Regions from separate parts of the Nocardiopsis yanglingensis genome, predicted to be linked through region 1. Evidence: riboswitches for the same ligand, from Rfam matches in the RefSeq annotation. Region 1 holds a riboswitch; the other holds the start of a gene.

Region 1 (7,277 bases):
CACCGAGAACATCGCCTGCGGGCCGGGATGGAAGGTCTGCAGGTGCAGCTGGGATTTCGTTGCCGTGGCCGGGGCAGCGGCGGCCGGCGCGGCCAGCAGCGGCGCACTGGTGAAAGTGGCGGCCAGGGCGAGGGGAAGCAGCAGGGCAGCGGTACGCATGGGAATTCCTTGTGGCGGACGGCGAGCCGAGCGTGGGCCTGGCTCTACAGGTGGGTAGCGCCGGGCCATGCCCGGCGGCCTGGCATCAGTACGCCGCGGTGATGATCTGCTTCGGATACGCGTGCGCTTCCAGCTCGGCGACGAACGCCGCGCCGTAGTCGGCGTAGCTGATGCGGCTGTGGCCGCTGGCATCGGCCAGGAAGGCCTTGGCCTGCACGCGGTACTGGCCGCGCTCTTCACCCGGGCCGATTTCCGCGGCCGGCGAGAAGAAGGTCCAGTCCAGGTCGTCCACCGCCTGCAGGCGGTTGAACGCCTCACGGTGGGCCAGCGCGTACGGCTTGTAGGCCTCCGGGAAGTTGGGGGTATCGACCAGCTGCACGCCGGGTGCGACTTCCAGGCTGCCGGCACCACCGACCACCACCAGGCGCGGCACGCCGGCCTTGCGTGCGGCGGCAGCCAGCTGCGCGGCGACCTCGCCGACGCGGCCGATGTCATCGCCCGGGCGCGGGCCGTAGGCACTGGCCAGCACGTCGTGGCCGGCGATGGCGGCGACCAGCGCGTCCTGGTCATCCAGCGAAGCGATCACCGGGTGGGCGCCGGCCAGTTCAGCCGGAAGGTCCTGTGCGCTGCGCACGATGACGGTGAGTTCGTGGCCGCGGGCCAGCACGTGGCGGGCGATCTGGCGGCCGATGTTGCCGGTGGAACCAACGAGGGCGATCTTCATGGCAGGACTCCGTGGGGCGGTGTGGGGTGGGAATGGGGCCACTCTAGGCTGCTGTAGTTGATCGAAAAACAGCGTATAACGCGCTTGTTTGTTGCATGGATCGAGCATATGGACCGATTGACCGCCATGACCGTGTTCGTCGAGGTCGCCGAGCGCGGCAGCCTCACCGCCGCCGCCGAAGTGCTGGACATGTCACGGGCGATGGTCAGCCGCTACCTGGCAGAGGTCGAGGGCTGGCTGGGTGCGCGCCTGCTGCACCGGACCACGCGTCGGATCAGCCTGACCGGCCCCGGTGAGGCGGCGCTGGCGCGCTTCCGGCAAATGCTGGCGATCGGCGAAGAACTGCAGGGCGAGCTGGCCAGTGATGATCCCGAGCCGCACGGCACGCTGCGGGTGACCGCCAGCGTCTCGTTCGGGCAGAGTCACCTGGCCCGGGCGGTGGCCGGCTTTGTTGCGCGTCATCCGGCGGCACGCATCGAGCTGCTGCTGGTCGACCGCACCGTGAACCTGGTGGAGGAGCGGGTGGACCTGGCCGTGCGTATCGCGCGCCAGATCGACCCCAGCCTGATCGCACGGCGGCTGGCCACCTGCCGCTCGGTGCTGTGCGCGACGCCGTCCTACCTGCAGGCGCGTGGTACACCGACCGCCCCGGAGCACCTGGCCGCGCACAACTGCCTGACCCACCATTACGTCGGCAAGAGCCTGTGGCAGCTGCACCGCGATGGGCGTTCGCTGTCGGTGGCGGTGGGCGGCAACATCAGCGCCAACGAGGCCTCGCTGCTGCTGGAGGCGGTGCGCGCCGGCGCCGGCATCGCCATGCTGCCGACCTACCAGGTGGCGCCGCTGCTGCGCAGTGGTGAGCTGATCGAACTGCTGCCCGAATTCAGTCTGGACGAACTCGGCATTCATGCCGTGTACGCATCACGGCGCCAGCAGCCCGCTATCATGCGGCGATTCCTGGATTTCCTGGGCGAGTGTTTCGCCAGCCCGGCCTTCCAGGATCTGGATTGGCGCCCACCGGGCAAGGAGAACACATGAACCATGGACAGGCCTTGATCGACCACAACCGTGCTGCCTGGGACCGCCAGGCCAGCGAAGTGCGCGAATGGTCGCGCCCGGTGGAAAGCTCAACGATTGCCGCCGCGCGCGAGGGCCGCTGGCAGGTACATCTGACCCCGCGCGCGCTGCCGCTGGACTGGTTGGGCGATGTGCGCGGCCGCCGCATCCTGTGCCTGGCGTCGGGCGGTGGACAGCAGGCGCCGGTGCTGGCGGCGGCCGGGGCAGACGTCACCGTGTTCGACCTGTCCGATGGGCAGCTGGAACAGGACCGCAGGGTCGCTGCGCGCGATGGCCTGCAGCTGCGCACCGTGCAGGGTGACATGCGCGATCTGCACGTATTCGCCAACGACAGTTTCGATGTGGTGTTCCACCCGATCTCGAACCTGTATGTGCCTGATGTGCGCCCGGTGTGGACCGAATGCCGCCGCGTGCTGGCACGCGATGGCATGCTGATGGCCAGCTTCTACAACCCGGTGCTGTTCGTTGGTGCGCGCGATCCGCAGCTGGATGCACAAGGCCTGATCCGGCCGAAGTACGCCATTCCCTATTCGGACCTGGAAGACCTGGCGCCGTCCGAGCGCGAGGCGAAGCTGGCCCGTGGCGACGCGCTGACCTTCGGCCACAGTCTGACCGAACTGATCGGTGGTCAGCTCGATGCCGGCTTCGTCATCGATCGCTTCATGGAAGACTGGCAGCCGCAGCCGCGTTTCCTGATCGACCGCTATCTGCCCACCTTCCTGGCCACCCGCGCGCGCCGCATCGGTTGAAGCGGATCGGCGCAAAAACCAGCGGCGTACAATGGACGGCCCCACGTCATGCAGGTGCCGTCCCTTGTCGTATCCCTATCCGCTGGTCGTGTTCGACCTCGATGGCACGCTGGTCGACAGCGCCGCCGATATCGCCGAAGCACTGAACCGCACGCTGGAGGACATCGGCGTGGCACGCGTGCCGGAAACCACGGTGCTGGGCTGGATCGGCGACGGTGTGCGCCGCCTGGTCGAACAGGCCGTGCATGCCGCTGGTCGTGAGGTCGACCTGGCCGAAGTGATGCCGGTATTCATGGTGCACTATCGCGAATGCCTGCTGCGCAGCCCGCGTCTGTTCGATGGCGTGGGTGAAGCGCTGGCGCAACTGCGTGCACGCAACGTGCCGCTGGCGATCTGTACCAACAAGCCCGAAGCGCTGGTGCCGCCGCTGCTGCAGCACCTGGGCATCGGTGATGCGTTCGCGCTGGTGCTGGGCGGCGACTCGCTGCCACAGCGCAAGCCCAGCGGTGAGCCGCTGCGGCACATCGCCGCGCACTTCGGGCTGCCGGTGGACGCCTGCCTGATGGTGGGCGATTCGTTGACCGACTACCGCGCCGCCGAAGATGCAGGGATGCCGATCGCGCTGGTGCGTTACGGCTATCCGCGCGGCCTGGACCTGGCCACTGCGCATGCGGTGGCGGTGATCGACGACCTGCGTGAACTGCCGGGGTTGCAGGACTGATGCAACGGATAACGCCGGTCGCCGGGCAGTGATCCGGGCCGACGCAAGGGGTAGTGCCGGCCGCTGGCCGGCAACCCCGGGGACGTTGCCGAAGGTCATGATGTTTGCCGCCCCCCGCCCGCCCAAACAAAAACCATGCGGTCACTTCGGCTGGTAACGCACGCTCAGCTGGTACTCGCGACCAGGCTGGTTGAACCACGCCACCGTCTCGTAGCGGCGGTCGAACACGTTGGCGGCACGCGCCAGCAGCGACCACTCCGGCGTCAGCGCGTATTCGGCGCGCAGGTCCAGCGTGCCGTAGCCGCCGACCTTCACTGCGTTGGCGGCATCGTCATAGCGCTTGCCCGCACCCTGCACGGTCAGGCCGGCGCGGAAATCACCGAAGCGGCGATCAATGTCCAGGCGCGCGGTCTGCTGCGCGCGGCGCGGCAGCCAGTTGTCGAACTGGGTGCTGCCATGGGTGCGGTTGCGCGGGTCGGTGTAGCTCAGCTGCGCATTGATGTCGAAGCCGGCCAGCAGCACGCCACCGGTCAGCTCGGCACCACGGATGCGCGCCTTCTCCACCTGCTGCATTTTCATCGTGGACGCATCGTAGGTGATCAGGTCATCGATGCGCGTTTCGTACACGTCCAGGCCCCAGTGCCAGCCTTGGCCCTGCTGCGAAACACCGAGGTTGGCGCTCTTGGACTTCTCCGGGTTCAACGTCGGCACGCCGCTCCACGGGTCGTACAGGTCGCTGAAGGTCGGTGCCTTGAACGCCGTGCCGTAGCTGGCATTGACGCGCAGGCCGTGGCCCAGCTCCATGGCCCAGCCAACGCTGCCGGTGGCGTGATTGCCGAACTGCTGGTTGTCGTCGTTGCGGGCACTGACCTGCAGCTGGTGGCGGCCGAAGCGGCCCTGGTACTGCACGAACACGCCGGTGTTGCGGCGGCTGTCGACCAGATATCCGGCGCTGCTGCCATCCAGGTTGTCTTCGCTCCAGTCCACGCCGGTGCTCAGCAGCTGACCCTCGGCCAGCGTGATGTCACCCTGCAGCGAGGCGCTGTCGCGATGGGTCTGAGCACTGCCGAACACACCCGGTGCGCCGAAGTTGTCCGACTCGTTGTCGCTGCGGCCGACATTGGCGGTGAATGCCAGGCGTTCGGACGGGGTGTAGCGCACCTTGCCGGCCAGGACCTGCTGGCGGGTTTCGGAGTAGTTGTAGTAACCGTCGTAGTGGTTCTTGCCGTCGGCGCGCAGCGCGCTGCCTTCCACGTTCCACTGGTCGTTGAAGGTGTAGCCGCCACGCAGGCTCTTGGACAGGTTGCGGTAGCCGTCGCGGTCTGGCTCGTCGGCGAAGCAACCGGTGAACAGCGTCGCCGAGCCACGGCAGGCATCGATGCCATCGGAATGCTGGTAGGCGATGTCGGCGCCGAACCAGCCGCGCTCGGTGCCACCACCGATGCCGCCGCTGGCTTCACGCAGCCCGTTGCTGCCACCACCGAGCTGGAAGTGCGGGGCGAAATCGCCCTGGTTGCGGCGGGTGAAGATCTGGATCACGCCGCCGATGGCGTCTGCACCGTACAGGCTGGACTGCGGGCCGCGTACGATTTCGACGCGTTCGATCTGCGCCAGCGGCAGGTCCTGGTACATGGCCAGGCCGAGGTCGGCACTGTTGATGCGCACGCCATCGACCAGCACCACGGTGTGGCCCGAGTTGGTGCCGCGCAGGAACAGCGAGCTCTGCTTGCCGAGGCCGCCGGAGTTGGTCAGGTTGATGCCGGCACGGCCGCGCAGCAGTTCCTGCAGCGACGTAGCCTGGCTGGATTCGATCTGCGCGCGGTCGATCACCTGCGCCGGCGCGATGCTGTCCTGCAGGGCGATGGGGGTGCGGGTGGCGGTGACCAGGATCTGGTCGAGCGCGGTGGTGTCATCGGTGGCCTGGGCCAGCGCGGGCAGGGCGGCCAGCACGGCCAGGGACAGCATTCGGGACTGCAGCTTCATGGGGGACTCCAGGTGCCACGCACGCCCGCGTGGCGAAGGGGAAGAGCCGCGAAGGCAGGCACGCGCCGATGCCGCAGCACAGGCCGCGATCATCCAGCGCCATGCCCACCGCATCGCGACCTTAGGCTTCCGGGCCGGTCTCCGGGCTCGCCGCCAGGTGGCGCGAGGCCACCGTCCAGGCGCCTTCCCATGCCTGCGGCACAGTGGCGGTGTTGCCTGGAACTGACGTGCTTACCGTTGCGGGGGCAGCGCCGGCATGGCGTGGAAACACGCGTCACCGGCTTCCCGTTTCAACCTGCCGGCCATGGCCGCAGGTCACCTGGAAGTGCGCGCAGTCTACGGCATCGCAGGCAGCGCGTAGCGTCGAGCTTGCTCGACTGCCCTTAGAATGGCCCCTCAGATCCCGTGGTGCCGTTGCCGATGTCCGCCCGTTTTCCGTTGTACCTGCGTCGCCCGCATGGGACGCACGCATGATCCTCGACCTGGTCCGCCACGCCGGCAATGGTCGCGATGAATTCCTTGATGGCCGCAGCGATCCGCCGCAGCTGGCCCGCCTGCCACAGGAACTGGTCGAGGCCTACGCCGCGCATCCCTGGGAGCGGGTGATCAGCTCGCCGCGCCTGCGCTCGCTGCACACCGCCATGGCACTGGCCACCCCGCGCGGGCTGGACGTGGACGCGGACGAGGAATGGGAAGAGCTGGATTTCGGTGATTGGGACGGGCAGTCGCTGTTCGACCTGCCGGAGGATGCACTGGCGGCCTTCCATGCCGATCCGCATGCATTCCCGCCGCCGAACGGTGAAAGCTGGGGCCACTTCGAGCGGCGCATCGCGCGCGCGCTGGATCGCCTGCTCGATGATGACGACCCGGTGCCGACGCTGGTGGTCAGCCATGGCGGCCCGCTGCGCATGGTGCTGTCGCAGGTCTGTGGCCTGCCGATGTCGCTGTGCTGGGCATTGCGCATCGACCACGGCACCCGTCTGCGGGTGTGGCTGGAACGCGGTGAGGTCGGGCTGGTGGGCGAGCTGCTGGAGCTGCAGCAGCCGTAACCGATCGGTAGTGCCGGCCGCTGGCCGGCAGCTGCACGATCTTTGCAACGTTCCTGAGGTTGCCGGCCAGCGGCCGGCACTACCAGGCCGTCAATCCTCGTCCGCGCGCTCGGCCACGCTGTCCTCAGCGTCATCGTCGGCATCGAAGCGCTGCTCATGTACCGGGCCCGAGGCCGGGCCGGCCGCTTTCAACGGATGCGCGGCGATGCGCGCTTCGTAATCCTGCACCAGCGCCTCACGCTGCGGCTCGCTCAGTTCCTGCCAGTGGCAGTCCAGCAGTGCGCCTTCCAGTGAGTACAGCAGGTTCAGGCTGGGCTTGAAGCCCGCGCGCTTGACCTTGACAAAGGCGCCCACGGCACCGATCGCAACCAGGTCTTCGCGGCTGCGCAGGCCGACCTGGCGCAGCCACGCCGCACTCTTGGGGCCGATGTTGCGCAGCTTCGGTGCGCTCATCCCAGCGCCTCGACGAACACGCGGGCGATGGCTTCCAGGCCGGCCTGGTCATCGGCATCGAAGCGGCCGACCTTCGGGCTGTCGATGTCGAATACGCCGATCAGTTCATCGCCGCGCAGCAGCGGCACCACCAGCTCCGAACGCGAGGCCGAATCGCAGGCGATGTGGCCGGGGAAGGCATCGACATCATCCACGCGCTGGGTCACGCGCTGGCTGGCAGCGGCACCGCACACGCCCTTGTCCAGGGGGATGCGCACGCAGGCCGGCAGGCCCTGGAACGGTCCGACCACCAGCTCTTTGCCGTCGTACAGGTAGAAGCCCACCCAGTTCAGGTCGGGCAGGGCGTGGTAGACCAGTGCGGA
Region 2 (7,277 bases), on a different contig from region 1:
GCAGGTGCTGAAGCAGCTGTTGGATGAAGACGGCGACTTCGATGGCACCACGCTTGCCGAGCGCCAGGTGGGGCTGGTCAGCGCGCGCGGCGGCAATGCGCAGTACACCGGCGCTACCGCGCAGCAGGCGGATTGGGCCGGTGCGCAGGGCGAAGGCATGCTGAGCGTGCAGGGCAATGGTCTGGCTGGGCCGCAGGTGCTGGCCACGATGCAACGCGTCTTCACCGCATCACACGGAGAATTGGCTGCGCGCCTGCTGGCGGCACTGGAAGCCGGCCAGGCAGCAGGCGGCCAGCGCAGTGGGCAGTGGTCGGCCGCGCTGCTGGTGCGCACGCCGGGAGGCGACTGGCAGGACACCGATCTGCGCGTGGACGCTGACCCACGCGCGGTCGCGAGGCTGCGCGAGCTGTACGACATGCGCTTGTCCAACGAGGCGATCATCCGCGCCGAGCAGCGCTGGGACAAAGGCGATGTGGCAGGGGCGCGTGCAGCACTGGCGACCTCGTTGTCGCTGGCCCATGGCTGGGACCGTACCTGGGCGCGCGCTGCGCGCCTGGCGATGCGGCAAGGGGATATCGCGCTGGCCCGCGAGTACCTGGCAGGCCTGCGTGCGCTCAATCCGGGCTGGGTGAAACAGGAGCTGGCATTGCCCTTGTATGCGCCATTGCAGGGTGATGCAGTGGTGGCGTCGTGGCGATGAGGCACCGCAGGGGTCAGATCGTGCCGACCAAGGTCGGCACCCACCAGAACAGTTCAATCGGCTGCGGCGGAGATCAGTAGATCGGCGTCACTTTCATCTGCGGCAACGGACGCGGTGCGCCGTCAGTAAGGTCCGGGCCGAGGTCTTCCCAGGTACGTCCCTGCTCGACCATCAACCCCCACAGCTGCTGCGAGGCCAGCCGCTTGTCTTCTGAGCCCAGCTTGTATGACGGCGGTGCCGGTTCACCGCGGGCAACCATCGAGTACGCCGCGCGGTAGGCCAGCACCTGCTCTGCCGGGTCGTCGGTGCGTGCCACTTCCAGCGTGTAACGCTGGTAGGCCGAAGCCAGGTTGCGCCAGCGGATCCAGTAGTGGTTCTCGAACGAGAACGAACAGAAGCGCGCACCGGCAAGGCTGCCCTTGTCGGCGATGCGGGTCAGCACCTCCTGTGGCATGTCCAGGTTCATGCCGCCCTCGTCGCCCTGCAGGCTGACGTGCACGATGCGGTCGCGGTAGCCCGGCGCGCGCGCCTGCAGCAGGTCGCGCCAGTTCTGCATGGTCGCCACCACCGCGAACAGGAAACGACCCAGCTCCGCAGCGGCCAGCGGCGTGGCGATCGACTGGTAGGTGCGCTGCCAGCCGTGGCGGTTCTCGGTGGGCAGGAACACGGCATGCTCCAGCGCTTGGCGGCCACTGCTGCCGTGGCTCACGTCTTCGGCATGCTGCGGGTAGACCAGATTGATGGCGAAGGTTGGCCAGCGCGGCAGGGCGGCGTCGAACAGGTGGATCGGGAAGTTGCTGCTGATGCCACCATCGGAGAACCAGCAGATGCGGAACGCGGTGATCACCGGGCCGCAGGTCTGCCCGGCACTGGTCAGCCCTTCCATGCTGTCGGCCACGTTGTGCTCCTGGTCGGCTGCTGGCGCGGTCGGTTCACAGCGGCGTTCGCGGCGCGAGGGCTCATGCAGCGGCACCGCGCTGATCAGCAGCGGGAAGCTCAGGCTCATGCGCGTGGCCACCAGCACCGGCAGCTTCGGGCCCTGCGGCAGGTGGTAGTACCGGCGCCCGTCCACCTCCAGCGGCAGGCCGGCCTGCGTCACCAGCCACTGCACCACGCTGGCGGGGAACAGCTGCTCGAACTCCTCGCGCAGGAACCAGAACTGCGCGCCGCCCAGCGGCAGTGTGCGTGGCTCGTTGTGCGACACGCAGGTGGTGATCATCTGCAGGCTGATCGCATGCGGGCTGTCCGGCTCGCCGGCATAGCGCGGCGCATCGTGCAGGTCGGCGAAGGTGAGCGGTGCATCCAGCGGTTTGCCTGACAACTGCTGCAGGCACTCGTGCAGCCACTCGGTCAACGCTGGCTTGCGCGCGTCGCGGCCAAGGCCACTGCACAGGCCCAGCAGATTGCGCCGCGCCACCCGCGCCACCCGCAGCGCGGCACCGGCCACGCCGGCGCCGTAAGCGCACAGCAGTGATGGCAGCAGCGTGGCGGCCACGCCGCTCCAGCCGCCGCCCCACCAGCCCAGGCCGAGCAGCAGCGCCAGCGACACCAGCACTTCCAGCGGCGCGATCTCGAATACCGCGATGGCCAGGCACAGCAGTTTGTGCGGCAGGCCGGCATTGCCGGTCAGCACCACCAGCAGCCGGTAGGCGGCGCGCGCGCCCCGTGCCGGCTGGAACAGGCTGTAGATGAAGCCGCGACGCGACAGCTGCGCCGATACCGCCGACAACCCGCCGTAGCCGGCATCGCCGGGCAGGTGCTCGCCGGCCTGCTGGCGGCGATCACCGCATGCAGCCGCGGCCGCCACCGCCGCAGCGATGGCGCCCGCCGAGGTGCCGCCGATGCTCTTGAAGCGATACTCGCGCGCCAGCGCCAGTACCGCATTGGGGTACACGATGCCGCTGGTGATGCCGCCTTTCATGACCAGATCGCAGTACTTGTCCGCCACTGTCTTGCCCCCGAGCATGCCGTCCGCCGCGTGGGTGCCAGTATGGCGCAGAGGCTTCTCAGGGCCTGAGAACACCAGCGCAGTCCGGGCAGGAATCTCCGGCGTTCAGCGGAAGGCATGCCTGCAGGCTTGACCCGCCCCGCCATCGGCGTAGCATCTGCAGCAAGCCAAGGGACAGACCCGCGGCTGCCACAACGACATGAGGGATTCTCATGGAATTCGATTATCTCGTCTTCATCGGGCGATTCGAGCCCTTCCATAACGGCCATGCCGCCGTTGCCCGCCTGGCGCTGAGCCGGGCCCGCAAGCTGATCTTCCTGGTCGGCTCTGCCGATACCCCTCGCAGCCTGCGCAATCCCTGGACCGTGGCCGAACGCGCCGTGATGATCCAGGCCGCCCTCGATGGCCACACCGACCGCCTGCTGATCCGCCCGCTGCGCGACCACCTGTACAACGAAGCGCAGTGGATCGCCAACGTGCAGCGACAGGTGGCCGAAGCGCTGCGTAACGACGGCGCCGCCGCTGATGCGAAGGTTGGCCTGATCGGCATGGACAAGGACGCCTCCAGCTACTACCTGCGGGAATTCCCGCAGTGGCCGCTGGTGGACGTGCAGCACACCGCCACCCTGTCGGCCACCGAGCTGCGGCGCTACCTGTTCGAAGCCGGCGACGTCGACTTCCACGGCGCGCTGTTGATGCTGCGTGGCAACGTGCCGGCGCCGGTGTACGACATGCTCGAAGCGTTCCGCAAAAGCGCGCCTGCCTATGGCCAGCTGGTGGCCGAGTACCGCTTCATCGAACAGTACAAAGCCGCGTGGAAGGATGCGCCCTACGCGCCCACCTTCGTCACCACCGATGCGGTGGTCGTGCATTCGGGCCACGTGCTGCTGGTGCGGCGCCGTTCGGAACCCGGCAAGGGGCTGTGGGCGCTGCCCGGCGGCTTCGTCGGCCAGGAACAGAGCCTGCTCGACAGCTGCCTGCGCGAACTGCGCGAGGAAACCCGGCTGAAGATTCCGCTGCCGGTGCTGAAGGGCTCGCAGAAGGGCCAGCAGGTGTTCGACCACCCCGACCGCAGCCAGCGTGGCCGCACCATCACCCACGGCTTCCACTTCGAGTTCCCGGCCGGTGACCTGCCGCCGGTGCGCGGTGGCGACGATGCCGACAAGGCGCGCTGGATACCGGTGAGTGAAGCGTTGGACATGGGCCCGCAGCTGTTCGAAGACCACCTGCACATCCTGGAGTACTTCCTCGGCCGCGGCTGACCTGCCCGGCCTCCCCACTGGCGGATAGACCGCCGGTGTTACTCGACGCGAAGGAGCTTCCGTCATGCACTACCTCGATAATCTTCTCCTCAACACCGACAGCTACAAGGCCAGCCATTGGCTGCAGTACCCGCCGGGTACCGATGCCACCTTCTTCTACGTGGAATCACGTGGTGGCCTGCACGATCGCACGGTGTTCTTCGGCCTGCAGGCGATCCTCAAGGACGCCCTGGCACGGCCGGTCACCCACGCCGACATCGACGACGCCGCTGCGCTGTTCGCCGCGCATGGCGAACCGTTCAACGAAGCCGGCTGGCGCGATATCGTCGACCGGCTTGGCGGCCACCTGCCGGTGCGCATCCGCGCCGTGCCCGAGGGCAGCGTGGTGCCCACCCACCAGGCGCTGATGACCATTGAATCGACCGATCCTGCCGCGTTCTGGGTGCCCTCGTACCTGGAAACGCTGTTGCTGCGCGTGTGGTACCCGGTCACCGTGGCCACCATCAGCTGGCATGCACGGCAGACCATTGCCGCGTTCCTGCAGCAGACCAGTGACGACCCGCAGGGGCAGCTGCCGTTCAAGCTGCACGACTTCGGCGCGCGCGGTGTATCGAGCCTGGAATCGGCCGCGCTGGGCGGTGCCGCGCATCTGGTCAACTTCCTCGGCACCGATACGGTCTCGGCGCTGTGCCTGGCGCGCGCGCACTACCACGCGCCGATGGCCGGCCATTCGATTCCCGCCGCCGAGCACAGCACCATCACCAGCTGGGGCCGCGAGCGCGAGGTGGACGCCTACCGCAACATGCTGCGCCAGTTCGGCAAGCCCGGTGCGATCGTAGCGGTGGTGTCGGACAGCTATGACATCTACCACGCGATCAGCGAGCACTGGGGTACCACCCTGCGCGATGAAGTGATCGCCTCGGGCGCCACCCTGGTCATCCGTCCCGACTCGGGCGACCCGGTGGAGGTGGTGGCCGAAAGCCTGCGCCGGCTGGATGAAGCCTTCGGCCACACCCTCAATAAAAAGGGCTACCGCGTGCTCAACCACGTGCGGGTGATCCAGGGCGATGGCATCAACCCGGACACGATCCGGGCCATCCTGCAGCGCATTACCGACGACGGCTACGCCGCCGACAACGTGGCCTTCGGCATGGGTGGTGCACTGCTGCAGCGGCTGGACCGCGATACGCAGAAGTTCGCGCTGAAGTGTTCGGCCGCACGGGTGGACGGCGAGTGGATCGATGTCTACAAGGACCCGATCACCGACGCCGGCAAGGCCAGCAAGCGCGGCCGCATGCGCCTGCTGCGCCGCCTGGATGACGGCAGCCTGCATACGGTGCCACTGCCGGCCAACGGCGACGACACCCTGCCGGACGGCTTCGAGGATGCGATGGTGACCGTGTGGGAGAACGGCCGCCTGCTGCACGACCAGCGGCTGGATGAGATCCGCGCGCGGGCAGCGGCGGGGCGTTGAAGTTGCATCCCGACCGGGGCCAGAGCCCGCTGCGTGGCAGCGGGATCCGACCCCTTCCTTCCGCTGGGGTCGGATCCCGTTGCAGCGCACCGGGCTCCAACCCCGGTACCCCTTGACCCGCGCCACCAACAGGTCCACTTTGCACACGCCGAAGGTATCCCTCTCATCGCTGCGGCGCGGGCAGGGATTTAAACGGGAATCCGGTGAAGGCGCCTCGCGCGCCCATTCCGGAGCTGCCCCGCAGCGGTGAATGGAAACGAATCCTGCCAACAGCACTGGGCTCACGCCTGGGAAGCGGCGGGTAGTAGGTGGGCTGCGGCCCGTGTCCATCAGCCCGAATACCGGCCCCGGCCGGGGGACACGACCGTCCCCTGACTCGACCTGGAATCTCCGCGGGGAGGTTGCCGGGGCCGTCGTCGTCCTGCGCGTGCAGGCGGTGTGGCCGCGCGCGTCCTGTTCACGGTTTCCGGCCAGACCCGTTCACCCACGCGCTGATGCATGGGCCACCGCCGTTGCCGGCGGTCCATGCGGTACCTGACGATGACCGAGCTCCAACGCCCCACCCTGACCCTGCCCGCCGACGGCAAGCGCCTGCTGCTGCATTCGTGCTGCGCGCCCTGTTCCGGCGAAGTGATGGAGGCGATCACCGCCTCCGGGATCGACTACGCGATCTTCTTCTACAACCCCAACATCCATCCGGTGAAGGAATACGAGCTGCGCAAGCAGGAGAACATCCGCTTCGCCGAACAGCACGACATCCCGTTCATCGACTGCGACTACGACACCGACAACTGGTTCAGCCGTGCGCGCGGCATGGAAAACGAGCCCGAACGCGGCATCCGCTGCACGATGTGCTTCGACATGCGCTTCGAGCGCACCGCGCTGTATGCGCACGAGCATGGCTACGACACCATCAGTTCGTCGCTGGGCATCTCGCGCTGGAAGAACATGGCGCAGATCAACGACTGCGGCATCCGTGCCGCGTCGCGCTATGAAGGCCTGCAGTACTGGGACTACAACTGGCGCAAGGGCGGCGGCGCCAGCCGCATGATCGAGATCAGCAAGCGCGAGCAGTTCTACCAGCAGGAGTACTGCGGCTGCGTGTACTCGCTGCGCGACGCCAACCGTCACCGCCGCGAGAACGGCCGCGAACGGATCAAGATCGGCCTGCTGTACTACGGGCAGGACGCTGAGACGCCGCAGGGCGATTGACGTGCAGGCATGGGGCGGCCACGCTGGTCGCCCCTTCTGTTGTACCGGACCTGCCATGACCGCCCTGCCCGCCGACGTCGCCCTGCTGGTGATCGACCTGCAGCCGGACTTCATGCCCGGCGGTGCGCTGGCCTGCGACCAGGGCGATGCGTTGGTAGCACCGATTGCCGATCTGCTGGCACAGCGCCGCTACCGCACCGTGGTGGCGACCCAGGACTGGCACCCGGCCGACCATGCCTCGTTTGCCAGCCAGCACCCCGGCCAGCGCCCGTTCGAGACCATCCTGCTGCACGCGCAGCCGCAGACGCTGTGGCCGGACCATTGCGTGCAGGGCAGCGCCGGTGCCGCCCTGCACCCGGGCGTGGACTGGACGGTGGCCGACCTGATCCTGCGCAAGGGCACGCGCCAACAGGTGGATTCGTACAGCGCCTTCCGCGAGAACCACGGCCCTGATGGCGAGCGCCCGGCCACCGGCCTGGCCGGCTGGCTGCACGAACGTCGCATCCGCGAAGTGCACGTGTGCGGCCTGGCCCGCGACTACTGCGTGCTGTGGAGCGCGCAGGATGCGGTGAAATCTGGCTTCCGGGTGAAGTTCCTGTGGGAGCTGACCAAGCCGGTGACCGACGCCAACGACGCGATGGTGCGTGAGGCGCTGGGCAAGGCGGGGATTGCGATCGTCTG

Evidence for each region. A riboswitch is a leader RNA that binds a small molecule or an ion and turns the genes downstream of it on or off. The one in region 1 is predicted to bind cobalamin.
Region 2: linked by a shared signal. The riboswitch ahead of ACJ7C5_RS15210 (epoxyqueuosine reductase QueH) and the one ahead of btuB (TonB-dependent vitamin B12 receptor) in region 1 are both predicted to bind cobalamin.

Annotation. Positions count from the first base shown of each region.
Region 1 is NZ_JBJNRH010000021.1:39,500-46,776, forward strand. It holds gene ACJ7C5_RS19710 (MBL fold metallo-hydrolase) at 1-159, opposite strand, end outside; gene ACJ7C5_RS19715 (NAD(P)-dependent oxidoreductase) at 245-883, opposite strand; gene ACJ7C5_RS19720 (LysR family transcriptional regulator) at 992-1,921, shown strand; gene ACJ7C5_RS19725 (class I SAM-dependent methyltransferase) at 1,918-2,709, shown strand; gene gph (phosphoglycolate phosphatase) at 2,774-3,430, shown strand; gene btuB (TonB-dependent vitamin B12 receptor) at 3,572-5,413, opposite strand; cobalamin riboswitch at 5,529-5,751, opposite strand; gene ACJ7C5_RS19740 (histidine phosphatase family protein) at 5,884-6,462, shown strand; gene ACJ7C5_RS19745 (TfoX/Sxy family protein) at 6,553-6,915, opposite strand; gene ACJ7C5_RS19750 (GAF domain-containing protein) at 6,912-7,277, opposite strand, start outside.
Region 2 is NZ_JBJNRH010000011.1:97,303-104,579, forward strand. It holds gene ACJ7C5_RS15190 (DUF1028 domain-containing protein) at 1-700, shown strand, start outside; gene ACJ7C5_RS15195 (hypothetical protein) at 774-2,621, opposite strand; gene ACJ7C5_RS15200 (bifunctional nicotinamide-nucleotide adenylyltransferase/Nudix hydroxylase) at 2,861-3,910, shown strand; gene ACJ7C5_RS15205 (nicotinate phosphoribosyltransferase) at 3,975-5,384, shown strand; cobalamin riboswitch at 5,519-5,748, shown strand; gene ACJ7C5_RS15210 (epoxyqueuosine reductase QueH) at 5,925-6,596, shown strand; gene pncA (bifunctional nicotinamidase/pyrazinamidase) at 6,652-7,277, shown strand, end outside.